DNA from 2 places in the Cellulosimicrobium sp. NPDC055967 genome. Region 2 is predicted to be linked to the other one. Evidence: riboswitches for the same ligand, from Rfam matches in the RefSeq annotation. Region 2 holds a riboswitch; the other holds the start of a gene.
The links. Region 2 has a riboswitch for FMN ahead of ribD (bifunctional diaminohydroxyphosphoribosylaminopyrimidine deaminase/5-amino-6-(5-phosphoribosylamino)uracil reductase RibD). Riboswitches for the same ligand answer to the same signal wherever they lie in the genome.
Positions count from the first base shown of each region.

Region 1: linked by a shared signal. The riboswitch ahead of pnuC (nicotinamide riboside transporter PnuC) and the one ahead of ribD (bifunctional diaminohydroxyphosphoribosylaminopyrimidine deaminase/5-amino-6-(5-phosphoribosylamino)uracil reductase RibD) in region 2 are both predicted to bind FMN.

Region 1 covers NZ_JBHJYJ010000020.1:627-14,776, forward strand. Annotated here, with positions in the region: gene ACFC2L_RS18415 (dihydrofolate reductase family protein) at 1-553, opposite strand, end outside; gene ACFC2L_RS18420 (ABC transporter ATP-binding protein) at 641-2,545, opposite strand; gene ACFC2L_RS18425 (TetR/AcrR family transcriptional regulator) at 2,698-3,336, shown strand; gene ACFC2L_RS18430 (hypothetical protein) at 3,333-3,614, shown strand; gene ACFC2L_RS18435 (hypothetical protein) at 3,785-4,048, shown strand; gene ACFC2L_RS18440 (polynucleotide kinase-phosphatase) at 4,079-6,847, opposite strand; gene ACFC2L_RS18445 (3' terminal RNA ribose 2'-O-methyltransferase Hen1) at 6,844-8,367, opposite strand; gene ACFC2L_RS18450 (TetR/AcrR family transcriptional regulator) at 8,660-9,427, shown strand; FMN riboswitch at 9,589-9,714, shown strand; gene pnuC (nicotinamide riboside transporter PnuC) at 9,866-10,561, shown strand; gene ACFC2L_RS18460 (hypothetical protein) at 10,593-11,264, opposite strand; gene ACFC2L_RS18465 (VOC family protein) at 11,274-11,618, opposite strand; gene ACFC2L_RS18470 (acyl-CoA dehydrogenase family protein) at 11,815-13,056, shown strand; gene ACFC2L_RS18475 (acetyl-CoA C-acyltransferase) at 13,173-14,150, shown strand, end outside.
Region 2 covers NZ_JBHJYJ010000004.1:144,077-158,226, forward strand. Annotated here, with positions in the region: gene rpe (ribulose-phosphate 3-epimerase) at 37-705, shown strand; FMN riboswitch at 922-1,047, shown strand; gene ribD (bifunctional diaminohydroxyphosphoribosylaminopyrimidine deaminase/5-amino-6-(5-phosphoribosylamino)uracil reductase RibD) at 1,205-2,326, shown strand; gene ACFC2L_RS07330 (riboflavin synthase) at 2,326-2,961, shown strand; gene ribB (3,4-dihydroxy-2-butanone-4-phosphate synthase) at 3,009-4,376, shown strand; gene ribH (6,7-dimethyl-8-ribityllumazine synthase) at 4,373-4,840, shown strand; gene ACFC2L_RS07345 (phosphoribosyl-ATP diphosphatase) at 4,914-5,177, shown strand; gene hisG (ATP phosphoribosyltransferase) at 5,287-6,141, shown strand; gene ACFC2L_RS07355 (PH domain-containing protein) at 6,203-6,697, shown strand; gene ACFC2L_RS07360 (DEAD/DEAH box helicase) at 6,791-8,701, opposite strand; gene ACFC2L_RS07365 (CDP-alcohol phosphatidyltransferase family protein) at 9,103-9,729, shown strand; gene ACFC2L_RS07370 (DUF881 domain-containing protein) at 9,726-10,697, shown strand; gene ACFC2L_RS07375 (small basic family protein) at 10,694-11,026, shown strand; gene ACFC2L_RS07380 (DUF881 domain-containing protein) at 11,023-12,447, shown strand; gene ACFC2L_RS07385 (FHA domain-containing protein) at 12,625-13,107, shown strand; gene ACFC2L_RS07390 (MerR family transcriptional regulator) at 13,104-13,865, shown strand; gene ACFC2L_RS07395 (bifunctional nuclease family protein) at 13,975-14,150, shown strand, end outside.

The DNA of each region.
Region 1 (14,150 bases), on a different contig from region 2:
ACGCCGCACGCACGGCGACGGTCTCGAGCGCGAGGGGCGGGGCGCCGTCGAGCACCCGGTCGCCATGGCCGAGGACCTGCGGGACGACGTGCAGCCGGAGCTCGTCGAGCAGGCCCGCCGCGAGCGTCTGGTTGATGGTCGCGGCGCCGCCGGCGACGGAGACGTCCCGGTCGCCCGCCGCCTCCCGCGCCTGCGCGACGGCGGACTCGACGCCGTCGGTGACGAAGAAGAACGTCGTCCCGCCCTCCATGACGAGCGGCTCGCGCGGGTGGTGCGTGAGGACGAACACCGGCCCGTGGTACGGCGGCTCCGGCCCCCACCAGCCGCGCCAGTCGAGGTCCCACTCGCCGCGGCCCGGCGTGAACATGTTCCGCCCCATGACGAACGCGCCGGCCGCGAGGATCGCGTCGAGCTCCGCGCGGTTCTCGTCGGCTGTCTCGAACATCCACCGGTGCAGGTCCACGCCCGCGCCGAAGGGGTGCTCCAGCGTCTGGTCGGGCCGCGAGGAGAACCCGTCCACCGACACCGCCACGTCGCACGTCACGTTCCCCATGCCGACCTCACCCTCCGCGGTCCGCGCGAGCCGCGGCCGCCGTCGTCCACACCTGACGCCACCTCCGACCGGTCGTGCGCGCGGAACTCATCGCACGGCCCCGCTCGGGGTCGCGGCCTCCTCGGTCGCGATGCGCAGGGCGGCGACGAGCTCGCGGTAGAGCTCGTCGGTCGCGAGGAGCTCGGCGTGCGTGCCGCGGGCGCGGACGCGGCCGTCCTCCATGACGAGGATGAGGTCGGCGTCGATCACGGTGGACAGCCGGTGGGCGATGGTCACGACCGCGCGGTCGCGCGCGAGGTCCTCGATGACGGCGTGCACGGCGGCCTCGGTGAGCCCGTCGACCTGCGCCGTCGCCTCGTCGAGCAGCAGGACGTCGGGCGCGTGCAGGACGGCGCGCGCGAGGGCGACGCGCTGCCGCTCGCCGCCCGAGACGGTCGTCCCGACTAGGGACGTGTCGAGCCCGTCGGCGAGCGAGCGCACCTTGGTCTCGAGCCGGACCTTCGCGAGCGCCGCCCACATGGCCTCGTCGGTCGCACCGGGGTCGGAGAGGTGCAGGTTCTCGCGGATCGTGCCCGGCACGACGGGCGTCTCCTGCTCGACGTACGCGAACCGGCGCCGGACGTCGTCGAACGTGAGGTCGTCGTACGGCACGCCGTCGAGGAGGATCTGCCCGGACTCGGGCTGGAGGAACCGCAGCAGCAGGGAGAACGTCGTGGTCTTGCCCGCGCCCGACGGCCCGACGATCGCGACCTGCCCGCGGTGGGGCACGTCGAGGTCGAGGTCGCGGACCACGGGCTCGCCGCCGGGCAGGTAGCGCGCCGTGACGCCCCGCAGGGAGAGCCGCGGCGTCCCCGCCGTGCTCCCGTCGGTGCCCGACGCCGCACCCGCCCCCGCCCCCGCCGGTCGGCCCGCCTCCGCGCGGGCCGGGTCGAGCGTCGCCGTGCCCGCCCGGACCGGCCGGGCCACGTCGTCGTCCTCCTCCGGCTCGATCGCCTGGACCTCGCTGATGCGGCCCGCGGCGGCGATGCCGGCCTGGAGCTGCGTGACGTTCATGGTGAGCCCGGTGACGGGCTCGACGATCTGGAACGCGTAGAGCAGGAACGCGACGAGGCTCGACACGGCGAGCAGCCCCTCGTCGACGCGCCACGCGCCGAGCGCGAGGATGACGATGATCGCGAGCTGGATCCCGCCGCCCGCGACGGTCCACGCGATGGCCTCGGTGCGCACGGCCCGGACGCTGTGCCGCGCGGACGCCTGCGCGTCGTCGAGCACGCGGTCGATCTGGCGCCCCTCGGCGCGGCTCGCCTTGATCGTGCGGATCGCGCGGAGGCCGCCCTCGAGCGTCCCGCCCAGGCTGCCGAGCGACTCCTGCGCCTTCTCCTGCGCCTTGGCGATGCGCGGCATGAGCGCGCCCACGAGCACGGCGATGACGACGATCGCGCCGAGCGTCGTGCCGAGCAGCACGATGTCGAGCACGCCCATGAGGATGACCGTCCCGACGAGGGAGACGGCGAAGTTGACCAGGTTGACGATGCTCGACGACGCGGCCTCGCGCAGCAGCACGGTGTCGGAGGTGACGCGCGTGACGAGCTCGCCCGTCGGGCGGCCGGTGAGCGCGCCGATCCGCGCGCGGAAGTAGCGCCGCACCATGGACGACCGCGCGTCGAGCACGACCCGCTCGGCGAGCGTGCCGAGCAGGATCCACTGCCACAGCCCGAGCACGAGGCCCACGACGAGCAGCCCGACGAGCGTGAGGACGGCCGGGGTCAGCGACTCCCCCGTCCCGAGGGTGTCGAGGACCCACTTGGTGACCATCGGCGTCGCGAGCGTGGCGGCCGTGGTGCCCAGCCCCAGGACGAGCCCGAGCAGGAGCGTGCGGCGGTGCGGTCGGACGAACTCCCCGAGCACTCTGAGCCGTGGGAGGAACGGGCCCTTGGCATCGCTCGTGGCGGGCGTCGAGGTCGGCGAGCCGGTGGCGTCGGTCGTGGACATGCCGTCAACCATGGTTGACATCCTCTCTCGTGTCAACTGTGGTTGACGCGGGGCGGATCGTGACAACGGAACGGTCGTGACCACTAGTGGAACATGGCTGTTCCACTAGTGGCAAGAGGTGTTCCATGCCCCGGAGGGCTATCGTGGGCCGCGTGACGGCACGAACCAGCGCTCGGGACGCCACCACCGCGCCAGCCTCCGCAGCGGCGCACGACGCCGTGCCCGCGGAGAGCGGAACCCGCGCGCGCACGCGGCGCGCGATCCTCGACGCCGCGGTCGCCGTGCTCAGCGCGGACAAGTCCGCGTCGCTCGGCGACGTCGCCCAGTCCGCGCAGGTCGGGCGCACGACGCTGCACCGCTACTTCCCCGAGCGGGCCGACCTCGTCGAGGCGATCGGGACCGAGGCCGTCGAGCGCACGCGTGCCGCGATCGTCGCGGCCCGCCTCGACGACGGCGACCCGGTGGCCGCGCTGCGCCGTCTCGCGTTCGAGTACTTCGACCTCGGCCCCTGGTACGTGGTGCTGTCCAACGAGCTGCCCGACTGCGAACCCGAGTTCTGGGCGGAGTCCGAGGCAGCCGAGGAGCCGGTGCGCGAGCTCCTGCGCCACGGCCAGGCGGAGGGCGTGTTCGACGACCAGCTCACCGTGTCGTGGCTGGTCCGCACCCTGTGGTGGATGCTCTTCAACGCCTGGGCGATGCACGACGAGGGCGAGGCGACGCGCGCCGACGCGCTCCGCATGGCCGTCCGCAGCATCGAGGGCGTCGCGCTCGCCCGCGGGGCCCGCCCGTGAGCACCGGCCCGGGCCCGCGGCCCGGCCCCGGCGAACGCCTGCGGCGCTGGTGGCAGCGCGCCGACGAGGTGCGCACGGGCGTGCGCTGGGCGAGCGTCGCGACGGTCTTCGGCGGGATCGCCGTCGCGCTCGTGTGCCTCGTGCTCGTGCTGCGCGGTCGCGCCTGGGCGTGGTTCCCGCTCCTCGTCGCCGTGGCCGTCGCGCTCCGCGAGGTCCGCTACCTCCAGCGCGCCGCGCGCGGCGGCCGGCCCCGCTACCAGGAGAACGCGCCGCGCTGATGCGCGAGGCGTGGCCCGCGCGGCCCACGGGGAGGCACCCTCGTCATCCGGAGGTCGCACCCCGGTGGACCGCAGGATCCACCGGACGGGCGACGCGCCGGGGGCGGGTCGGCGGGAAGACTGGCGGTACGGCGTCGGGCAGCGGCGCCACAGACCTCCGGAGGTGCTCCGTGACGACCCCGACCCCCGCCCGGGACGCTGCGTCCCCCGAGCAGCTCCCCGAGCCGTCCCCGACGCAGCCCTCCGTGCGTGCGGCCGCGCGCGGCCTGCGCGTCACGGCGCGTCGCGGTGCCCGACGGCGCGAGGTCGACCCCGCGCCGCGCCCGGCCGTCCCGCCGGTCGAGCGGGCGAACGGCTGGCTCGTCGCGGTCGCGGTGCTCGGTGCCGCGGTCCTCTTCTCCGTCCTCGCGATGAACGCCTTCATGGGCAGCTGACGCCCCGCGCACCGCGCGTCATCGTCGCCGTCACAGGCGCGGGTCGACGGGCTCCGACTCCAGCGCCAGCACCGCGAACACCGGCTCGTGGACGCGCCAGGTCGGCTCACCGCGCGCCACCCTGTCGAGCGCCTCGAGACCGAGGGCGTACTCCCGCAGCGCGAGGGACCGCTTGCGCCCCAGCGACCGCTCGCGCAGCCGTTCGAGGTTGCGCTCCTCGGTGTACTCGGGGCCGTAGATGATGCGCAGGTACTCCCGGCCGCGGACCTTGAGCCCGGGCTGCACGAGCCCGCCGCCCTTCCCGGGCGCGCCCCGGCGCCGCACGAGGTTGGCGACCGGCTTGACCACCATGCCCTCGCCGCCGGTCGCCGTGAGCTCCTCCCACCAGGCCGTCCCCTCGGCGCGCGACGCGTCGTCGGCGAGGTCGACGACGACGCGCCGCGTCGTGCGGAACAGCGCCGGATCCGCCGCGACGAGCCGGTCCGCGACGTCGAGGTGCCACAGGTGGTCGCGCTCGGCGTACGTCGTCCCGACCGACTCCGCGGACCCGGATCGCGCGGACGTCCCGCTCGCAAGCACCTGGAACGGCGCGACCTGCACGCCGCGCAGCGGGTCGGACGCGGCGTCGCCGTCCACGGCCGCGCCCGTGTCCCAGCGGTAGCGCCGGTACGTCTCGACGAACAGCTCGGCGTCGGTCGACCGCCGCGCGGTCCGACGCCGGAGCTCGCCCACGTCGACGCCCCGCGCCTCGGCCGCGGCGAGGGCCGCGAGCGCCGACGGCATGACGGCCCGCGCGGCCGCCCCGACGCTCGCGTACTGGTCGCGCAGGAGCTGGTCGGCCTTGAGCGACCACGGCAGGACCTCGGCGTCGAGCAGCACCCAGTCGGCGCCGAGCGCGTCCCACGTCCCGGCCGCGGCGAGGGCCGCGGCGACGCGCCCGAGCAGCAGCGCCGTCGTCGGCTCGTCGAGGAACGACCGCCCGGTGCGGGTGTGCACCGCGCCGGGCGCGTCGATCCCGAACCGCTCCGCGACGACGCGCGACCCGTCCGCCGACCCCGAGTCACGCGCGACCAGCAGAACCGCTCGCGACCCCATGTGCTTCTCCTCGCACACGACCCGGTCGACGCCGTCGCGCGCGTACGCGGCGAACGCGGCGTCGGGGTGCTCCAGGAGGCCGGGCAGGGTCGAGGTCGCGACCGGGCTCATGGTCGGCGGCAGGTACAGGAGGAGGCGCGGGTCGACGGCGAACCGGCTCATGACCTCCAGCGCGCCCGCCGCCTGCTCCTCACCGACGGTCACGCGCCCGTGCGTCGCGGTCTCGACGGCGCGACGCCCGAGCACGTCGGCGACGGAGAGCAGGTCGGGCTCGCGCGTGGACGCCCCACCGGTGCCCGAGTCCTCCGGCAGGAACGGGCGCGCGGGCGCGTAGTACTCGCGCGCCGCGGGGACCTGCACCACCTCCTTCTCCGGGTAGCGCAGCGCGGACAGCCTCCCGCCGAACACGCACCCCGTGTCGAGGCACATCGTGTTGTTGACCCACTCGGCCTCGGGCGTCGGCGTGTGCCCGTAGAGGACCATGGCGCGACCGCGGTAGTCGTCCGCCCACGGGTAGCGCACGGGCAGGCCGAACTCGTCGGTCTCGCCGGTCGTGTCCCCGTAGAGCGCGAAGCTCCGCACCCGGCCCGACGCGCGCCCCTGGTAGGACTCCTTGAGCCCCGCGTGCGCGACGACGAGCCGGCCGTCGTCGAGCACGAGGTGGGAGACGAGGTCGCGGCAGAACTCCGCGACCTCGCGCCGGAACTCCTCGGGCTCCGCGGCGAGCTGCGCGAGCGTCGTCTCCAGGCCGTGGGAGACCTTGACGTCGCGACCGCCGAGCGCGCGCACGAGCTTGTGCTCGTGGTTGCCCGGCACCGCGAGCGCGTGCCCCGCGCGGACCATGCCCATCGCGAGCCGCAGCACGCCCGGGGAGTCGGGCCCGCGGTCGACGAGGTCGCCGAGGAAGATCGCGCGCCGGCCCGCGGGGTGCGCGGCGTCGACGGGCCGGCCCGCGTCGTCGCGCACGACGGCGTAGCCCAGCTCGCCGAGGAGGGTCACCAGCTCGTCGAGGCAGCCGTGCACGTCGCCGATCGCGTCGAACGGGCCGTGCTCGTCGCGACGGTCGGTGAGCAGCGGCGTGCGCACGATCCGCGCGGCCGCGACCTCGTCCTCCCCGCGCAGCACGTGCACGGTGCGGAACCCCTCGCGCTGCAGGCTCTTGAGCGACGACCGCAGCGCCGCGCGCTGCCGCTTCACGACGTGCGCGCCGAACCCGCGGTCCGCGCGCGCCTCGTTGCGCTCGACCGCGACCTTCTCCGGCACGTCGAGGACGATCGCGACGGGCAGGACGTCGTGGGCGCGCGCGAGTGCGACGAGGGTCTTGCGGGCCTCGCGCTGCACGTTCGTCGCGTCGACGACGGTGAGCAGGTTCGCCTCGAGCCGCTTGGACACGATGGTCTCCAGGACCTCGAACGCCGCCCGGGTGGCCGCCTGGTCGTTCTCGTCGTTCGACACGAGGCCGCGGCACACGTCCGACGACACCGTCTCGTACGGCCCGAAGTGCTCGCGCGCGAACGTCGACTTCCCCGAGCCGGAGACGCCGACGAGCACCACGAGGCTCGACGCAGGCACCCGCAGGTCGCGCGTCGCCCCCACGCTCTCGGTCGCGGGCTCCGTCGCGTTCTCGGTCGCGTTCTCGGTCGCGGGCTCCGTCGCGTTCTCGGCCGCGGGCTCGCTCGTCCGCGCCGTCATGGGCTCGCTCATCGGGCCTCCTCCCCGTCGCGCGTGCCAGGTGCTGCCGCGGTCGGCGCGTCATGCTCGACGGGCCCCTCCGGCACGAGGGTGAGGACGACCATCTGCGTGGGCGCCCCGACCTCGGGGGCGAGCGGCCCGACGTCGCGGTGCTCGACCGCGTATCCGTACCGGCCCGCGACGAAGGCCGCCCACGCGCGCAGCTCCCCGCGCGTCCACTCGAACCGGTGGTCGGGGTGCCGCACCGGGCGTCCGCCAGGCCCGTCGAGCAGGTTCGGGTAGTGCACGTTGTACTCCGCGTTGGGCGTCGTGACGACGACGGTGCGCGGTCGCGCGTGCCCCAGCACCGCGTGCGCCAGCGCGTCCAGGCGCGACGGGTCCACGTGCTCGACGACCTCCATGAGAACCGCGGCGTCGAACCCCGTGAGCCTGTCGTCGGTGTACGTGAGCGACGACTGGAGCAGGCGCACGCGCTCGCGCTCGGCGTCGCTCGCGTCGTGCAGGCGCAGCCGGGCGGCCGCGCGCTCGAGCTCGCGCGCGGAGACGTCGGTGCCGAGGACGCGCGTGAACGTCCGGTCGGCGGCGAGGCGGCGCAGGATCGCACCCTCGCCGCAGCCGAGGTCGACGACGGTCCGCGCGCCGACCTCGTGCAGCACCCCGAGCACCGCGTCCGCGCGCTGCCGGGCGAGCGGCGGCTCCGGCACGTCCGCCCCGGGTGCCGTCGCGCCGTCGGGCGAGACCCCGCCGTCGGGCTCGGCCGCGTCCGGGGTCGAGGCGCCGTCGAGCGCGGCGAGGCGCGCCGTCGCGTCCTCGACGTAGCGGCGCTGGTGCGCGAGGTAGCGGCGCAGGATCTGCGCGCGCTCGGGGTGGTCGGCGAGCCAGCCGCCGCCCGCGCGCACGAGCTTGTCGACCTCGTCCGTGGAGACCCAGTAGTGCTTGGCGTCGTCGAGCACGGGCAGCAGCACGTAGAGCTGCGCGAGCGCGTCGGCGAGCCGGCGCGTGCCGCGCAGGCGCAGGTCGACGTACCGCGACGTGCCCCATGCCGGGACGGTCGGGTCGAGCGGCTCCGCGGTCGCCGTCACGTGCCAGCCCAGCGGCTCGAACAGCCGCCGCGCGAGGTCAGCCCCGCCCCGGCACGGCAGCGCGGGGACGTGGACGTCCAGCGGGAGCTCGACGTCGGGCAGCCCGGGCCGAGCGTCGCACCGGCCCGCCATCGCCGTCGCGAACACCTTGCCGAGCGCGACCGCGACCATCGACGACGCGGCGTAGGGCCGGTCGTTGACGTACTGCGCGAGCGCGAAGGCGTCCCCGCCGCCGAAGCGCTTGTTGCGGACGATCCCCACCGGGTCGACCTCGAGCAGCAGCGCGACCTCGCACCGCTCCGCCGTCGCCTCGGGGTAGAACACGTGCGCGCGGCCCACGGGCAGGTCGAACACCTGCGCACGGTCCGGGTGCTTGTGCAGCAGGAACCCGAGGTCGGTGGCGTCGTCGAGCGTCCCCGGGGACGCCGTCGCGGCGAGGGTCACGAGCATGGCCGCCATGGTGCCATCCGACGGCGGGCGGGGCACCGGGATTGTGGACGACCGCGCAGCCTGTGGACGTCCGAAGTTTCAGCCCCTCCGCCCATCGACGCGGGCGCCCCGGAGGTCTACCGTCGAACCACGGGCGCCGCTGCCCACGGCACGCGCCCGGCCAACGTCCAGCCGGCGGTCACACGTGGTCGCCACGGCCGAGAGCGGCCCTCGGGCCCGGAGGACGACCAGCGGGAGCGACGGCGCTCCGCCGGAAGGGGCGCGTGAGCGGGACCGGTGTACCGTCCGGTGCATGACCGACGTCCGCAGCCGCACCCACGCCCAGGCCGTCGACGCAGCGATCGAGCTCTTCACCCGCAAGGGGTACGAGCAGACGACCGTCGAGGAGATCGCCGACGCCGCCCAGGTCAGCCGCGCCACCTTCTTCCGCCGCTACGGCTCCAAGGAGGACGTGGTCTTCGCGGACCACGAGCTCCTGCTCGACGAGGTCGTCGTCATGCTGGCCGCGACCCGGCCCGTGCCCGACGCCGACGGCCGGCTCACGCCGGACCCCGCCGTCGACCCGTACGTCGAGGTCTGCCGCGCGGCGCGGCTCGTGTTCGACCACCACGTCGGGCAGCGGGAGACTTCGCTCGCGCGGTGGCAGCTCCTCCAGCAGGTGCCGGCGCTGCGCGACCGCGAGCTCGTCACGACGCACCGCTACGAGCGGGCGTTCACCGCGTACCTGCGCGACGCGCTCCCGCCCGACGAGCGCCGCTCCACCGCGTCCATCGCGTTCGCCGCGTCGGTCGTCGCCGTGCACAACGCGCTCCTGCGCCGGTGGCTGCGCTCCCCCGACCAGGACCTGCGCCCCCAGCTCGAGGAGGCGTTCGCGGACCTGCGCCGCGCCGCCGTCGGCCGGTACGCGGCACCCGACGACGCCGCACCGACCGACGGGCGCGGCCCCGGGGACGGCACGCCCTCCGGGCGACGCGTCGTCGTCACGGTGGTCGACGCCGGGACGGACGCGCAGGGCGTCGCGGACGACGTCGCCCGCGCCGTCCGCGACGCCCTCACCTGACCGGTGCTGGCCCCGAGATAGCGACGTCCCGCCGAGATAGCGACGCACGACCTCCTGGGACCGCGGATCGCCGCCGGGCGTCGCTATCTCGCGAGAGGTGCGCACGCACGGTGGCGGGGAATGCGCCGGTAGCATCGGCGGTTGCAGAACGCAGTACGCACGAACGTGCTCCGGGGTCGGTGCAATTCCGAGCCGGCGGTGACAGTCCGCGACCCGCGCCCACGCGCGGTTGACCTGGTGGAACTCCAGGACCGACGGTGACAGTCCGGATGGGAGGAAGCACGTGCGGCGCGGCCGTCCTCGGCCGGGCTCTCACGAGCCCGCGCGACGGGGCGCGGCCTCGCCGTGGTGAGCGACGCCGTCGGGCCGCCCTGGGCGCCCGGCCCGCCGCCCGCCCTCACCCCGGAGCCACCGTGCCCGGGAGGACGAGGACATCCGATGGACCTGATCCACGCGCTGTTCGACGCGCAGCTGACGATCGGCGACCAGCACCTGCTGTGGCGCGAGATCGTGGGCAACGGGTTCGGCCTGGCGTCGGCGCTGGGCGGCATGCGGCGCAAGGTGTGGGCGTGGCCGGTGGGCATCGTCGGCAACCTGCTGCTGCTCACGGTGTTCCTCGGCGCGGTGTTCGCGACCCCCAACCCCGTGAACCTGCTCGGCCAGGCCGGGCGGCAGGTCATGTTCGTCGTCGTGTCGGTGTACGGGTGGGTGCAGTGGCGCCGGACCCAGGCCCGGCTCGGCGAGACCGACGCGGACAGCCACGGCGTCGCCGTCGTGCCGCGCTGGGCGTCGTGGCGTCAGCGCGCGTTCCTCGTCGTCGCGCTCGTCGGCGGGACGGCGCTGCTCACGCCCCTGTTCCGGGCGCTCGAGTCGTACGAGCCCGTCTGGGCCGACGCGTGGATCTTCATGGGCTCGCTGCTCGCGACGTACGGCATGGCCAAGGGCTGGGTCGAGTTCTGGCTGATCTGGGTCGCGGTGGACGTCGTGGGCGTGCCGCTGCTGATCTCGGCCGGGTTCTACGCGTCCGCGTTCATGTACGTGTTCTACGGCGCGTTCACGCTCGTCGGGTTCTTCGTGTGGTGGCGCGTCAACCGGCGCGCGACGGCTGAGGCGGCGGCGGGCGCGCCCGCCTGACCTGGGTGCCTGCGGCCGGGGCAGCCGCGGGTCAGTCCTCGAACAGCATCCGGTCCGACGGCGCGGTGCGGCTCGCGCGCAGCGCCGGGTCCGTGCACAGCGCCTCGACGAGCTCCTCGCTCCCGCCCACGTAGGTCGCGGCGGCGTCGATCTCGGTCCCGACGAACCACGACCTGTCCTCGGGCCACCACAGGTTGGGCGGCTGCTCGTGGTCGCGGAAGACGCCGACGTCGGCGAGGGTCCCCGTCCACAGGTGGTACTCGCGGTGCGGGAGCAGGAGCATCGGCGCGGCCGGGCGCTCGACGAGCGTCGGCGCGAGCTGCTCCCACGCCTCGGCGACCGCGCGCTCGATCTCCGCTGCGGTCGGCCGCGGCTCGTCCTCGGGCCACCCGACCAGCGGCGCTGCGCCCGAGCTCGCGCGCGGGTCCGTGCCGTGGTCGTAGAGGAACGCGTGGCCCGTCCACAGCGCGAGGTGCACGGGCTGGTCCCCGGTGAAGGCCGCGAGCGCCGCGGCCAGGGCGTCGGTCCGCGTCGCGAGCGTGTCGTCGTCGTCCCAGCCCGGGTGCGGGACGCACGCGTACGCCGCGTAGCCGCGCGGGACCGTGCCGTCGACGCGCGGGCCGAACTCCCCGAGGCGCGGTGCGATCCACGCGCCCAGGGAGGCGTCGTCGTCCCAGGTCACCCGGCCGGCCGTCGTCGTCACGCGGGAACCCTACGACGGGAGCGCGCCGCTGAGCCCGACCTCGTTGCCGTCCGGGTCGCGGAACACGGTCTTCACGACCCCGCCGTCGTACGTCTCGCGGCGGTCCGGCTCGATCCCCCGCTCCGAGGCCGCGGCGAGGAACGCGTCGACGTCGTCGCGGAACACGGTGACGACACCGTGGCCGGCGTGCTCGGGCACCTGCTCGACGACGAGCCACCGGTGCTCGGCGAGCTCCCAGACGGACTCGGTGGGCGTCGCGACGAACGTCGGGTCGGACCCGAGGAGCCGCACGTACCAGTCGCGCGCCGGGTCGTGGTCGCGCACGTGCATCGTCACGAACAGGTCGAGGGCCATCCCTCGACGGTAGGACGAGGGCCGCGGGGCCGCACGGCGTCACGGATCCGATGCGATACGCCGTCTCAGATTGACTGATACCCGGTATCGCTGCACTATGGGAGAGACCGCCGCCGACGCCGGGCCCGCACCCGGGGACCCGCACCGGAGCCGGTCGCGCACGACCGACCGCAGCCGCCCTCCCAGGGGAGCACCGATGCCCACCACCCCGATCATGCCCGGAGTCACCGAGCCCACCTACGACCTCGCGACCCCGCTCGACCTCGACTACGCCGGCGCGTTCGCCGACGCGACCGAGGAGGACCGCGCCCACCAGCAGCGCGTCCGGCAGTTCGTCCAGGACGAGGTGCTCCCGGTCATCGACGACTACTGGGAGCGCGCCGAGGTCCCGTTCGACCTCGTCAAGCGCATGGGCGAGCTCGACCTCCTGCGCGACGGCGTCGACGTCGATGGCCGCCCGCGCGTGAGCCTGCTCGGCGCGGGCCTCGCCGCGATGGAGATGTCGCGCGGCGACGGCTCCGTCGCGACGATCTGCGGCGTCCAGGGCGGCCTCGCGCTGCGCAGCATCCAGATGCTCGGCTCCGACGAGCAGCGGGCGAAGTACGCCGAGCCTATGGCGCGCGGGGAGATCCTCGGCGCGTTCGCGCTCACCGAGCCCACCCACGGCTCGGACTCCGTCTCGCTCGAGACGACGGCGCGCAAGGAGACGCGCGACGGCGTCGAGGGCTACGTGCTGAACGGCGAGAAGAAGTGGATCGGCAACGGGTCGTCGGGGCACGTCACGGTCGTGTGGGCGCGCCTCGTCGGCGACGACGGCGACGGCCAGGTCCACGGGTTCGTCGTGCCGCAGGACACCCTGGGCTACACGGGCACGACCATCACCGGCAAGGTGTCGCTCCGCGCGATCTGGCAGGCGCACGTCGTGCTCGACGACGTGTTCGTCCCCGCCGAGAACGCCCTGCCGGGCGCGCGGTCGTTCAAGGACACCTCGCGCGTGCTCTTCGCGACGCGCCTCGGGGTCGCGTGGGCCGCCGTCGGGCACGCGGTGGCGTGCTACGAGGCCGCGGTCGCGTACGCGAAGCAGCGCGTCCAGTTCGGGCGCCCGCTCGCCGCGAACCAGATGGTGCAGGAGCGCCTCACCCGGATGCTCTCGACGATCACGCAGCTCCAGCTCCTCGTCGCGCAGATGACGCGGCTCGACGAGGCGGGGACGCTCACCGGCCCGCAGGCGTCGCTCGCCAAGTACACGTGCACGCGCGGGGCCCGCGAGGTCGCGGCGAGCGCGCGCGACCTGCTCGGCGGCAACGGGATCCTGCTCCAGAACCGCGTCGCGCGGCACTTCGCGGACATCGAGGCCCTGCACACGTACGAGGGCACCGAGTCGGTCCAGGCGTTGATCGTCGGTCGTGACATCACGGGCGTCTCCGCGTTCGTCTGACGGTCCCGAGGGCGCACGCCCTCTCCCCCGCTCCCCGGCGCCGCTCGCCCCTCCTCGCGGCGCCGGGGCTCCCTCCTGTTCGCCCCGTCTCCTCGCCCTCCCCGGATCGGAGTCCCATGAGCACCGACGCCAGCCCCCTGCCCGACGCCGCCGCCGTCACCCCCGAGGACGAGGTCACCCCGGTCCTCCTGCACGGCGCGCGCACCCCGTTCGCGCGCTTCCGCGGCGCGCTCGCCTCGCTCTCCGCGGCCGAGCTCGGCGCGCACGCGATCCGGGGCGCGCTCGCGGCCGCGGGCGTCGCGCCGGAGCAGGTCGACACGGTGATCGTCGGGCAGGTCGTGCAGGCGGGTGCCAAGCAGGGCCCCGCGCGCCAGGCCGCGATCCTCGCGGGCCTCGGCTGGGACGTGCCCACCGTGACGATCAACAAGCTGTGCCTCTCGGGCCTCACCGCGATCATCGACGCGGCCCGCCTGGTCCGTACGGGCGAGGCGAGCGTCGTCGTCGCGGGCGGCCAGGAGTCCATGACGAACGCACCGCACCTCGTCGTCGGGTCGCGCTCCGGGTTCGCGTTCGGGGACGTGACGATGGCCGACTCGCTCACGCACGACGGGCTGAACGACCCGTTCAGCGGCGAGGTCATGGGCGAGCTCACGGACCGCGGCTGCGCGACGCGCGGCATCGGCCGCCCCGAGCAGGACGCGTTCGCGCTGCGCTCGCACCAGCGGGCCGCCGCGGCGCGCGACGCCGGGCGGCTCGCCGAGGAGATCGCCCCCGTCGAGGTGCCGCAGCGGCGGGGCGAGCCGGTCGTCGTCGAGCACGACGAGGGCGTGCGCGCCGACACGACGCTCGAGGCCCTGGAGCGCCTGCGCCCGGCCTTCGTGCGGGACGGGACCATCACCGCCGGGTCGAGCTCGCCCCTGTCCGACGGCGCGGCGGCGGTCGTCGTCGCGAGCCGCGCCTTCGCGAAGCGCAACGGCCTGTCGTGGCTCGCCGAGATCGGTGCGGCGGGCCAGGTCGCGGGGCCGGACGGCTCGCTGCACTCCCAGCCGTCCCGGGCGATCGAGGCCGCCGTGCGGCGCGAGGGGATCGCCGCG
Region 2 (14,150 bases):
CGTCGGGGGCGGACGGAGGCACCCTAGGCTGGAGCCATGGCAGCCCTCATCGCACCGAGCATCCTGTCCGCCGACTTCGCGAACCTCGAGCGTGACCTGAACGCCATCTCGACGGCGGACTACGCGCACGTCGACGTCATGGACAACCACTTCGTGCCGAACCTCACGCTCGGGCTGCCGGTGTTCGAGCGCCTGGCGCAGGTGTCGCCGGTCCCGATCGACGCGCACCTCATGATCGAGGACCCGGACCGCTGGGCGCCGGCGTACGCGGAGGCCGGGGCCGCGTCCGTCACGTTCCACGCCGAGGCCGCTGCCGCCCCTGTGCGGCTCGCACGCGAGCTCCGGCGCCTCGGGTCCCGTGCAGGCCTCGCGCTGCGCCCTGCGACGCCCGTGGAGCCCTTCCTGGACCTCCTGGCGGAGGTCGACATGATCCTCGTCATGACGGTCGAGCCGGGCTTCGGCGGGCAGTCGTTCATCGACGGGACGCTCCCGAAGATCCGGCGGGCCCGCGAGGCCGTGAGCGAGTCGGGGCTGGACGTGTGGATCCAGGTCGACGGGGGAGTGTCGCGCTCGACCATCGAGCGGGCGGCCGACGCGGGGGCGAACGTCTTCGTCGCCGGGTCGGCCGTGTACGGGGCGGAGAGCGTGCCGGGAGAGATCCAGGCGCTGCGCGAGCTGGCGGAGGCGTCGGCGCACGCCCACTGACGAACGGAGGGGGAGCCCGCACGAGCCCGGGCTCCCCCTTCTCGTTCGGATAGAAATAGTGTGCCAAGCAGCCATCACCACCCCACCCCACCGAGATCCCTCACCACCAAGCACGGAGGGGAGGGGGTTGCCGGGTTCACGTCCGCTCGGCAGGCGGACGGGCCGGCCCCGGGGAATGCGCGAGTAGCATGCTCGGTTGGAAGCAGCAGTACGCACGAACGTGCTCCGGGGTCGGTGCAATTCCGAGCCGGCGGTGACAGTCCGCGACCCGCGCCCACGCGCGGTTGACCTGGTGGAACTCCAGGACCGACGGTGACAGTCCGGATGGGAGGAAGCACGTGCGGCGCGGCCACGCCCAAAGCGTGGTGCTCCGGCGACCCGTCGGAGCACCCGTCCGTGACGGCGACGGCCTCGCCGTGGTGAGCGACGCCGTCGGGCCGGTCCAGGCCTGACCCCGCCGCCCCCCTCACCCCGGAGCACGCGTGCCGGGAGGAGGACGATGGGCGAGCACCCCAGGACCCTGACGATCGACGCCGCGATGACGCGCGCGCTCGAGCTCGCGGGACACGGACCCGCGCACGGACCCAACCCCCGGGTCGGCTGCGTCCTGCTGGGGCCCGCCCCGCACGGCCGTGCCCTGCCCGACGGCGCCGCGCCCGGCTCGCTGGACCCGCACCCACGGCCTGTCCTCGCCGAGGGTTACCACCAGGGTGCGGGGACGCCGCACGCCGAGGCCGCCGCCCTCGCGGACGCGCGGGCGCGCGGCGTCGACGTCACCGGCGCGACCGCCGTCGTGACGCTCGAGCCGTGCGCCCACACCGGCCGCACGGGGCCGTGCGCGGACGCGCTCGTCGCTGCGGGAGTCGCGGAGGTCGTGCACGCCGTCGACGACCCGAACCCCGTGGCGACGGGTGGTGCGCACCGCCTGCGCGCGGCCGGGGTGCGCGTCGTGCGCGGCCTGCGCTCCGCCGAGGGCGAGGAGCTTCTCCGGGTGTGGCTGACGTCCGTGCGGCGCGGGGCCCCGTACGTGACGCTCAAGACGGCGACGACGCTCGACGGGTACGTCGCGGCCGAGGACGGCACGAGCCGCTGGATCACCGGGCCGGCCGCCCGCGAGCACGCGCACCGCGTGCGCGCCGAGGTCGACGCGATCCTCGTCGGCACGGGCACGCTCCTCACGGACGACCCGGCGCTCACCGCACGGGTGCGCACGCACGCCGCGAGCGCCGAGAGCCTCGCGGCGCACCAGCCCCTGCGGGTCGTCGTCGGGCTGCGGGGGATCCCGCCGACGGCGCGCGTGCGCGGGGAGGGCGGCGAGCTGCTGCACCTGCTGACGCGCGACGTCGGGCAGGTGCTGGAACGGCTCGGGGAGCGCGAGGTGCGGCACGTCCTCGTGGAGGGCGGTCCGACGCTCGCGACGGCGTTCCTCGTGGCGGGCGTGGTGGACGAGCTGCACGCGTACGTGGCCCCGGTGCTGCTGGGGAGCGGTCGGCGGGCCGTGGACGGGCTGGGCGTGGCGACGATCGCCGACGCGCACCGGTTCCGCACGGTCGAGGTGAGGCGGGTCGGGGACGACGCGCTGGTGGTGTCCAGGAAGAGCACGGAAGGACGGGACGGCTGATGTTCACGGGGATCGTGGAGGAGATCGGGAAGGTCCGGGACGTCGGGTTCCCGGGCGGCGAGGGGGCGGACGCGGTGCTCACGGTCGAGGGGCCGCTCGCCACGTCGGACGCGGCGCTGGGGGACTCGATCGCGGTCAACGGGGTGTGCCTGACGGTGACGAGCCTGGGGGGTGACGGATCGTTCACCGCGGACGTGATGCCGGAGTCGCTGCGCCGGACCGCGCTGGGCGACCTCGTCGCGGGTTCCCCGGTGAACCTGGAGCGTGCGGTGCGGGCGGACGCGCGGCTGGGGGGTCACGTGGTGCAGGGGCACGTGGACGGCGTCGGGACGCTCGTGAGCCGCGACCCGGGGGAGCGCTGGGACGACCTGGTGTTCTCGGCGCCCGCGGGCTTGACGCGGTACGTGGCGGAGAAGGGGTCGATCGCGGTGAGCGGGGTGTCGCTCACGGTGACGCACGTGGACGACGAGTCTTTCGGCGTCTCCCTCATCCCGACGACGCTCGAGGCGACGATCCTCGGCGGGCTCGTCCCGGGCGACCGGGTGAACCTCGAGGTCGACGTGCTCGCGAAGTACGTCGAGCGCCTGCTCGTGTCGGGCTCCGGTACCGGCGCCGTCGGCGGGAACGCGTCGTGACGGGCGCGGGGTCCGCGAGCGCCGCGGTGTCGGACGGTTCGGGAGGCGTGCGACTGGGGTCGGTGGAGGAGGCGCTGGCGGAGATCCGGGCGGGTCGTCCGGTGCTGGTGGCGGACTCGCCGGACCGGGAGAACGAGGCGGACGTGGTGTTCGCGGCGCGGGGGGTGTCGGCGGAGTGGGTGGCGTGGACGATCCGGCACTCGTCGGGGTACCTGTGCGCGCCGATGCCTGCGGTGCGGGCGGACGCGCTGGAGCTGCCGTTGATGGTGCCGCACAGCCAGGACCCGCGGCGCACGGCGTACACGGTGACGGTGGACGCGGCGACGGGGGTGACGACGGGGATCTCGGCGGAGGACCGGGCGCGGACGTTGCGGGTGCTGGCGGACCCGGCGTCGGGGCCGGTGGACCTGATCCGGCCGGGGCACGTGCTGCCGTTGCGGGCGGTGCCGGGGGGTGTGCTGCATCGTGCGGGGCACACGGAGGCTGCGGTGGACCTGGTGCGCCTGGCGGGGATGGGCGAGGTCGGGGGGATCGCGGAGCTGGTGCACGACGACGGGACGATGATGCGTCTGGGGGACGCGGCGGCCCTGGCGGAGCGGGACGGGCTGGTGCTCATCACGATCGCGGACCTGGTGGCGTGGCGGCGGGTGCACGACCCGGCGCCGGCGGCGGCTCCGGACGTGCCGGACCGGGAGTCGTTGGCCCGGCGGGTGCACCGGACGGCGGAGGCGGACCTGCCGACGGCGCACGGCCGGTTCCGGGTGGTGGGGTACCGGGATCTGCGGACGGGGGCGGAGCACGTCGCCCTGGTGCCGGCGGTGCCTCCGGCCGCGGGTGGTGACGCGGGCGCGGGGTCCGCGAGCGGCGTCGGGCCGGGAGGGGTCCCGGTGGTGCGGGTGCACTCGGAGTGCTTGACGGGGGACGCCTTCGGGTCGTTGCGGTGCGACTGCGGTCCGCAGCTGCAGGCGGCGATGGGGCGGGTCGCGGCGGAGGGCGGTGCGGTGGTGTACCTGCGGGGGCACGAGGGTCGCGGCATCGGGCTCCTGGCGAAGATCGGGGCGTACGAGCTGCAGGACGCGGGGCTGGACACGGTGCAGGCGAACCTGGAGCTGGGGTGGCCGGTGGACCGTCGGGAGTACGGGGCGGCGGCGGCGATCCTGGCGGACCTCGGGTTGTCGCGGGTGCGGCTGCTGACGAACAACCCGGCGAAGGTGACGGGCCTGGTGGCCTCGGGCATCGACGTGGTGGGGACGGAGCGGATCGAGGTGGGTCACGGTGAGCACAACCGGGCGTACCTGGTGACGAAGAAGGTGGCGATGGGTCACCTGCTGGACACGGTGGCGGTCCCGGACGGGGCCGTCCTGGTGGAGCCTGGCGACGAGCCGGGTGCGGAGACGAAGGAGGACGAGGGATGAGCGGGGCAGGTGCGCCGACGGTGAGGGTGGACGGGTCGGGGCTGCGGGTGACGGTGGTCGCGGCGAGCTGGCACACGGAGGTGATGGACGGCTTGCTGGCGGGAGCGCGCCGGGCGTTGGCGGCGGCGAATGTGTCGCACGTGAGCGTGGTGCGGGTGCCGGGATCGTTCGAGCTGCCGGTGGCGGCGGCGCGCGCGGTGGAGCACGGCGCGGACGCGGTGGTGGCGCTGGGGGTGGTGATCCGCGGGGGGACGCCGCACTTCGAGTACGTGTGCCAGGCGGCGACGTCGGGCCTGACGGACGTGAGCGTGCGCACGGGCGTGCCGGTGGGGTTCGGCGTGCTGACGTGCGACGACGAGCAGCAGGCGCTGGACCGGGCGGGCCTGGAGGGTTCGCGCGAGGACAAGGGCGCGGAGGCCGCGGAGGCGGCGGTCGCGACGGTCGTGGCGCTGCGCGACCTGTGACGGGGCGGCCGGGGCGTGCCCGCTGGGCGGACCGCGCCCCGGCCTCGCCCGGGCGGCGGATACCCTGGGGCCCGTGAAGACGTTCGAGTCCCTGTTCGCGGAGCTGTCCGAGAAGGCCACGACGCGACCTGCCGGTTCCGGCACGGTCGCGGAGCTGGACGCCGGCGTGCACGCGATCGGGAAGAAGGTGGTCGAGGAGGCCGCCGAGGTGTGGATGGCCGCCGAGTACGAGGGCGACGTGAAGACGGCGGAGGAGATCTCCCAGCTCCTCTACCACCTGCAGGTCCTCATGCTGGCGAAGGGTCTGAGCCTGCAGGACGTGTACGAGCATCTGTGAGCGGCCGTGCCGGTGAGCGTCCCCGCTCCCGGCCGCGAGCGCCGCTCGCCCCTCGCTGCTCCCTGCTGTTCCCCGCTCCCTGCCCGATCCCCTGAACGAAGGTCCTGTCATGCTGCGTATCGCCGTCCCCAACAAGGGGTCCCTGTCCGAGCCCGCCGTCGAGATGCTGCGCGAGGCGGGGTACCGCCAGCGTCGTGACTCGCGCGAGCTGGTGCTCGCGGACCCGGACAACGACGTCGAGTTCTTCTTCCTGCGGCCGCGCGACATCGCGGTGTACGTGGGGTCGGGCACGGTGGACGTGGGGATCACGGGCCGGGACCTGCTGCTGGACTCGGGCGCGGACGCGGTGGAGCACATGCAGCTCGGGTTCGGCGGGTCGACGTTCCGGTACGCGGCCCCGGCGGGCACGGTGACGTCGCTGGAGCAGGTGCAGGGCCTGCGGGTGGCGACGTCGTACGAGGTCCTGGTCGAGGGTCACCTGCGCTCGCACGGCGTGGAGGCCACGGTCGTGCACCTGGACGGCGCGGTGGAGTCGGCGGTGCAGCTCGGGGTGGCGGACGTCGTCGCGGACGTCGTGTCGACCGGCACGACGCTGCGGGGCGCGGGCCTGGCGGTGTTCGGCGACCCGATCCTCGTGTCGGAGGCGGTCCTCATCCGTCCGCGCGCGGTCGCGGAGGCGGACGTCCCGGCAGGGGTGGAGGTGCTGAGCCGGCGCCTGCAGGGCGTGCTCACGGCCCGCCAGTACGTCCTCATGGACTACGACGTGCCGGTGTCGCTCGTGGAGCGGGCGGTCGCGATCACGCCGGGCCTGGAGTCGCCGACGGTGTCGCCGCTGCACGACCGGGACTGGGCGGCGGTGCGGGCGATGGTGCGCCGCGACCAGACGAACCAGGTCATGGACGCCCTGTACGACGTGGGCGCGCGCGCGATCCTCGTGACCCGGATCCACGCGTCCCGCCTCTGACACCGCTCGCCCCCGGGGCGCGGCGCCGGTGGGCGTCGTGCGGGTGTGAGACGGTGGCGGCATGAGCACCGACCCGTTCCCTGATCCTGGTCTGCCGGGGGAGCGCCACGACGACCCGTACCGTCCGTTCCGGCCCCGGTTCGGCCTGGTGTCGGCGTGGGTGACGGGCGTCGTCGTGGTCGGCGGGTGCGTCGTCGTGGGCCTGTCCGCGACGGGCCCGCTCGGCACGTCCTGGGTGAACCGTCTCTCCCTGGCCGCGTTCGCGCTGTTCGCGGCGTGGCTGCTGTGGCGACTCGGGGGCGTGCACGCCGTCCCGACGCGCGGGGGGCTGCGGGTGCGCAACGTCATCTACACGCGCGAGCTGGTGTGGGCGCAGGTCGTGTCCGTCCGGTTCGGCTCCGGCGACGCGTGGGTGCGCCTGGACCTCGCCGACGGGTCGACGCTCGCCGTCATGGGGATCCAGCGGGCCGACGGCGCACGCGGGGACGCGGAGGCGCGCCGCCTCGCGGCGCTGGTCCAGGCGCACGGCGAGGCCCACGAGGGACCTCACGACTGAGGCGCGGCACGGGCACAGACAGGGACGGCCCCGGATCCAGCGGATCCGGGGCCGTCCGTCTGCTTGGCGTCGCCGGGCGGCGACGCGGGTGCGTCAGTACGCCGTGCGGTGGCGCGGCTTGCGCTCGCCCCGGTCGTCGGCGCGGTCGAAGCGGTCGCGACGCTCGTCGCGACGACCCGACGGGCCGTGACCGCCGCGCGGGCCGCGCGAGGCGGGCGCGCCCTCGTCCACGCGGATGCGCAGCGCCTTCCCGGCGACCCGGGCGCGGGAGATGCGGTCCATGGTCTCCGCGTCGAGCGGCGCGGTGATGTCGACGAGCGAGAACGAGGGGAAGATGTCGATCTTGCCGACGTCCGACCCGGCGAGGCCAGCCTCGTTCGTCAGGGCGCCGACGATGCCGCCGGGCATCACGCCGTCCTTGTGGCCCACGGACAGGCGGTAGCGGGTCCCGACGGCGTCGCGGCGGATGCCGCGCGTGCCGTCGCCCTCGCGGCGACCCGACGCACGGTCGCCGCGCGGGCGCTCGCCCGTGCGCTCGGTGCGGCGCGCCTTCGCCTGCTCGCGCGCCGCGGCACGCTCGGCCTCGAACCGCTCCTGCTCCTCGCGGGCGCGGGGGCCGTCGTCGCCGACCGCGAGCGCCGCCATGGCCGCGGCGAGGTCGACGGGGTCGACGTCGTGCTCGGCGAGGAACGTGCGCACCATGTCGGCGTACATGGACAGCCGGCCGGCCTCCTGGCGGGCCGGGACCTGGCCGAGGAGGGTGCGGACCTTGTGCGCGGACACGTCCGCGGGGGAGGGGATCTCCACCTCCTGCAGCGGGGTGCGGGTCGTCCGCTCGATGGCGCGCAGGCGTCCCCGCTCGTGCGGGGTGACGAAGCTCAGGGCCTCGCCGGTGCGCCCGGCGCGGCCCGTGCGGCCGATGCGGTGCACGTACGCCTCGGGCTCGCCCGGCAGGTCGAAGTTCACGACGAGGCCGATGCGGTCCACGTCGAGGCCGCGCGCGGCGACGTCGGTCGCGACGAGGACGTCGAGCGCGCCGGAGCGCAGGCGCTCGACGATCTTCTCCCGCTCCTTCTGCGCGACGTCGCCCGAGATGGTGGCGGCGGAGATGCCGCGCTCGACGAGCGCGGACCCGACCTCCTCGGCCGCGCCGCGCGTGCGGGTGAACACGATCGCGGCCTCGGCGTCGGACGTCGCGAGGACGCGCACGAGCGAGCCGGTCTTGTGCCGGAACGGGACGACGGCGTACGTCTGGCGCACGCTCGTCACCGTGGAGGACTGGCGGGCGACGGCGATCTCGACCGGGTCGGTGAGGTGCTCGTTCGCGACGCGGCGGATCGGGGCGGGCATCGTCGCGGAGAAGAGGGCGACCTGACGCTCGCGCGGGGCGCGGGAGAAGATCGTGTCGACGTCCTCCGCGAAGCCCATGCGCAGCATCTCGTCGGCCTCGTCGAGCACGAGGAAGCGCACGTCGTCGAGCACGAGGGTGCCGCGCTCGATGTGGTCGATGACGCGCCCGGGCGTGCCGACGACGACCTGCGCGCCGGCCGCGAGCGCCCGCTGCTGCGGCTGGTAGGGGGAGCCGCCGTAGACGGCGACGACGTCGACCTTGGGCAGGTGGGTCGCGAACGACTCGACGGCGTCGGCGACCTGCATCGCGAGCTCGCGCGTCGGGGTCAGGACGACGGCCTGCACGCGGCGCAGGGACGGGTCGATCGCGGCGAGCAGCGGGAGACCGAACGCGGCGGTCTTGCCGGTGCCGGTCTGCGCGACGCCGGTGATGTCGCGGCCCGCGAGGAGCGCCGGGATGGCCTCGGCCTGGATCGCGGACGGGGTGACGAAGCCGAGGTCGGCGACGGCGCGCTCCAGGGGAGCGGGCAGGCCGAGGTCGGCGAAGACGGGACCGGCGGGAGCGGCCGGCTCGGGGCGCGTGTGCTCCGCGCGCTCGGGGGCGTCGGCGGACTGGTCGAGGGCGTGCGAGGGCGCGAGGACGTCAGCAGTCATGAAAGGGTGAGGACCGTTCGTTTCGGGGTGTGGAGTGGCGTGCGGTCACCAGGACGGTTCTCGCAGGTCGCACTCCCGAACACACCAGGCCGGCCACCAGGACGATCAGGGACGATCGAGGGGGGACGGCCGCTCTCACGGACACACGCGGGACGAGCGACGAACTCCAGAGGTGTGCCCATCCTACCGGAGGGTGCGGTCGGGGAGCGGGCCGGGCCCGGTGACGTCCCTCACCGCGCCCCCGCTTCCCCGGGCGGTCGGGACGGGCGAAACGGGTGATTTCCGCCCGCGGCGGGCGCCGCGCCGCGAAATGAGGGTCCGGGTGCGGGGGCCCGGTACGTAGGATGGTCCGCGCGCGGCAGGTCGCCGCGACGGCGCGACGTGAGCACGGGGCGGTGGGTGTGTCAGCAGGGCAGCAGGTCAGCTCCCGCGTCCTGACCGTCCCGAACGTCATCAGCCTCCTGCGGCTGCTCCTCGTGCCCGTGTTCGCGGTCCTCATCGTGCGCGGCGACGACGTCTGGGCGCTGGTCGTGCTCGCGGTGTCGGGGGCGTCGGACTGGCTCGACGGCGTCCTCGCGCGGCGCCTGGACCAGGTGAGCCGCCTCGGGCAGATGCTCGACCCGGCCGCAGACCGGCTCTTCATCCTCGTCACCCTCCTGGGTCTCGCCTGGCGCGACGTCGTGCCCGTGTGGCTCGTCGTGGTCATCGTGGGTCGTGACCTGCTCCTCGTCGGGCTGCTGCCGCTGCTCGCGCGCCACGGGTACGGGCCCCTGCCGGTGAGCTTCGCGGGCAAGGCCGGGACGTTCGCGCTCCTGTACGCGTTCCCGCTCCTGCTCCTGGCCGAGATGCCGGGCTGGCCGGGCGACGTCGCCGCGGTCACGGGGTGGGCGTTCACCTGGTGGGGCGTGGGCCTGTACTGGCTCGCGGGCGCCCAGTACGTGCTGCAGACGCGCTCGCTCGTGGTGCGCGACCGGGCGGCCGCCGGAGAGAGCGACGACACCGGCACGACGACGCGGGAGGCGCCGTGAGCGAGAACCATCCGGACCCGGGCGGCGGCGCGCGCCGCGCCCCCGTCGACGCGTCGATGACGCTTCTCAACGAGGTCATGCACCGCCCGCTCGACCCCGGGTACGCGGACGCCGCGGCGCGCCGCGCCGCCGGGCAGTCGCCGCACCGCGGCCGCACGGGCACCGTGACCCTCGTCGCCCTCGCGGTCGTCCTCGGCGTCGTGACGACGGCGGCCGCCGTCGAGCTGCGCGCCCCGCAGCCGGGCGTCATCGCGGCGCGCGAGACCCTGGAGCAGGAGATCCTCGACCGGCAGGGCGCCGCCGAGGACCTCACCGCCCGCGGGGCGCAGCTGTCCGCGGAGATCGAGCAGCTCCAGGGCGCGGCGCTCACCGGCGCGAGCGCCGACGTGCTGCAAGGGCTCCAGGCGGAGGGTGCGCTGACCGGCACGCAGGCGGTCGAGGGCCAGGGCGTCGTCGTCACGCTCGACGACACGAGCGGCGGCCTGTCCTCCGACACCGTGGACTCGAGCTCGCTCGTGCACGACTCCGACCTGCAGCGCGTCGTCAACGCGCTCTGGGCCGGCGGCGCGGAGGCCGTCGCGATCAACGGGCAGCGCCTCACCGGGCTCTCGGCCATCCGCTCCGCCGGGGACGCGGTGCTCGTCGACCTGCAGCCCCTCGTCGGCCCGTACCGGGTCGAGGCGATCGGGGACCCGGACGCCCTGCGCACCTCGCTGCTGCGCTCCGGCACGTCGGACTACCTGCAGATCCTGGGGACCCAGTACGGCATCCGGTCGAGCGTGACGACGCAGAGCCGCCTCGACCTGCCCGGCCGGCCCGCGCCCACGCTGTTCTTCGCGGAGGCCCCGGCGGCGACCGTAGACTCCGACACGCCCGCCGGGAGCACCGACGGCACGACGGACGGCACGACCGACGGGTCCGGGACGGGCCCGGGACCGCACGAGACAGGGCAGGAGATCGTCGAATGATCGCAGTCGTCGGACTGGTGGTGGGCATCGTCGCGGGCCTCGTCCTGCAACCCACCGTGCCCGTGTCGCTGCAGCCCTACCTGCCGATCGCCGTCGTGGCCGCGCTCGACGCTCTGTTCGGGGGCCTGCGTGCCCGGCTCGACGGGCTGTTCGACGACAAGGTCTTCCTCGTCTCGTTCCTGTCGAACGTCGTTGTCGCCGCCCTCATCGTCTTCCTCGGCGACCAGCTCGGCGTCGGGAGCCAGCTCTCCACCGCCGTCGTCGTCGTCCTCGGCATCCGCATCTTCTCCAACGCCGCCGCGATCCGGCGCCACATCTTCAAGGCGTGAGCGTGACCCGCGACCCCCAGGACCCCCGCGACGCGGCCGCCGCCGACGTGACGCCGCACCCCACCCCGGACGACGCCCGCGAGCGCGCCGGCCAGACGGCCCACGGGACCGCCGCCGACGTCGTGCCCGCCCGGCCCGACCCGGTGGGTACGGACGAGGACCCGGTCGGGGCGGACACCGCGCCCGGGCCCGAGCATCAGCCCGAGGGCCAGCAGGTGCCCGCCGCCGCGCACACGACCACCGGCGAGGCGGTCGACGACGCTGCCGGCACGACCGACCCGGAGGCCGGCGACCCGGCGGACGGTCCCGCACGCGAGCCCGACGTCGCCCCCGAGGCGACGGACCGCGAGGTCGGCCACGACGGCGCCGTCGAGCAGGAAGGCGCCGTCGACGACGGCTCCTCGGGCGACCACGAGAGCGACGAGCCCTCCGCCGCCGCGGCCCCCGCGCCGGGCGCGGACCCCGAGGACGACCCGGCGAGCGCCGCACCGCCCGAGAGCGCCGACGGGGACGCGGAGGCGCCGGACCACGCTCCGGTCGACGCCGTCGCACCGGACGGCGACCCGCACCCCGACGCGACCACCGAGGGCACGACCACCGAGGGCACGACCGGCACCGACGCGTCGACGCCGGAGGAGCCGCCCGCGACGACCGGGACGATCGGCGCCGTGGGCCGCCACGGCGCCCCCACCCGGCCGGAGCCGCGCGGGCTGCGCGGGCTCGGCCGGGCGCTGCGCCCCCGCGCGTCCCGCTCCCAGATCGTCGTCGGCGTCCTGTGCGCGCTCCTCGGCTTCGCGCTCGTGGTCCAGGTGAGCCAGACGCAGGAGGACCAGCTCTCGTCCCTGCGCCAGAGCGACCTCGTGCGCCTCCTCGACGACGTCACGCAGCGCTCCGGCGAGCTCGAGGACCAGGTCTCCTCGCTCGAGTCGACGCGCGACGAGCTGCAGTCGGGGTCCGGGCGCGAGCGTGCCGCGCTCGAGCTCGCCGAGCAGCAGGCCGAGACGCTCGGCATCCTGTCCGGCCGCCTCCCCGCCGAGGGCCCGGGCGTCGAGATCGAGGTCGTCGAGGGCACGGAGGCGCTCGACGCGTTCGCGCTCTTCAACGTGCTCGAGGAGCTGCGCAACGCGGGCGCGGAGGCGATGGAGGTCAACGGGGTCCGCCTCGTGGCGAGCAGCTACTTCGAGGACTCGGCCGACGGCGTCGTGGTCGACGGGCAGACGATCTCCTCGCCGTACCGGTGGAACGTGATCGGCGACCCGTCCACGCTCGAGACGGCCCTCGAGATCCCCGGCGGCGCGATGGCGTCGCTGCGCGCGGACGGCGCGCGCACGACGATCACCCAGCGGGACCGGGTCGAGGTCGCCGCGACCGTCGAGCCCGGCGCGCCGCAGTACGCGACCCCGGTCCCCGCCGACGAGTGACTGCGGCTTCCCGCATCCCCGCAGGCCGGGGTAGGTTGGGACGACCGTGGGTCGCGCGCACCGCGTGACCTGCGGGTGTAGTAGTTTTCGAGCACGATTCCCGCACGACGGGGCCACGGCCCCGCGGTGCGGTGTTCCGAGGTCGAGCACGACGTGCGTGAGCCCCGAGGAGGCGAGATGAGTGTCCCAGGCGGTCCTGAGGTGCCGAACCGGGCGGGTAGCGACACGACGGTCAGCTTCGGCCGGATCGAGGCCCCGATCGAGGAGGGCGTGCAGCCCGGCGGTCTGAGCCCCGAGGAGCACGCCGCGGTCGCGGCCCTGCCGCGCCACTCCGCCCTGCTCATCATGCAGCGCGGTCCCGGGCAGGGGTCCCGCTTCCTCCTGGACGCCGAGCGCACCGTCGCCGGCCGGTCGGAGCGCGCGGACATCTTCCTCGACGACGTCACCGTGTCCCGCAAGCACGCCGAGTTCGTGCGCGAGGGCGAGCACTTCCTCGTGCGCGACGTCGGGTCGCTCAACGGCACGTACGTGAACCGCAGCCGCATCGACGCCGTCGCGCTCTCGACGGGCGACGAGGTGCAGATCGGCAAGTACCGGCTCACGTTCCACGCCAGCCCGCACGCGGGGGCACCGGCGGGCGGCACGGCCCCCCGGTCGTGAACGCCTCCACGGGCGCGGCGCACGCCACGGTCCCCGAGCCCGCCGACGGCGCGGAGCCGTGGCCGCAGGGGATCTCGCGTCGCGCGACCATGCGCATCTCCGACGTGCTGCGCGCGCTGCGGGCCGAGTTCCCCAACGTCAGCCACTCCAAGCTGCGCTTCCTCGAGGAGCAGGGGCTCATCGAGCCCGTGCGCACCGCGTCGGGCTACCGCCAGTACAGCCCCGCGGACGTCGAGCGGCTGCGGTTCGTGCTCGTCGAGCAGCGCGACCGGTACCTGCCGCTCAAGGTCATCAAGGAGCGCCTCGCCGCCCTCGACGCGGGCACCGACGTCGAGGTCCTCGCCCCGCGCCTGGCGACGAACGACGGCGAGCCCGGCTCGGCGACCGTCCGCCAGCGCTACACGGTGGACGCGCTCGTGTCCGCGGCGGGCGTGGAGCGCGACCTCGTCGAGGGGCTCATCGAGGCCGGCGTGCTGCGCCAGGCGCCGGGGGGCCAGCTCGACGCGCGCTCGCTCGACGTGGTCGTGCTCGCCGCGGGACTGTCGGAGTACGGCATCGAGCCGCGCCACCTGCGCTCCCTGCGCACCGCCGCCGACCGGCACGTGAGCCTCGTGCACCAGGTCGTCTCCCCGTGGCGCGGGCAGCAGAGCGCGTCCGCGCGCGCCCACGCGGGCACCGTGGCCTCGGAGGTCGGGGAGCTGTGCGCGCAGCTGCACACGGTGTTCGTGCGCCAGGGGATCGACGACCTCACACGCTGACCGTCGCGCCGGTCCCCGACGTCCGCGAGGCGCGCGGACGAGACGGGCCCCACCCCCTGCCGGATGCCGGTGGGCGACGTACCGTGGAGTGGTGAGCGACGACGTCCCGATGGTCCCCGTCGAGGTGCTGGGGGTCCGTCAGCAGCAGCGCGACCAGGAGATCGTGGTGCTGCTGCTCGACGACGCGTCCGAGCTCGTCGTGCCGATCGTCATCGGGCCCCGGGAGGCGAGCGCGATCGCCATGGCGCAGGCAGGGCTGCCGACGCCGCGACCCATGACCCACGA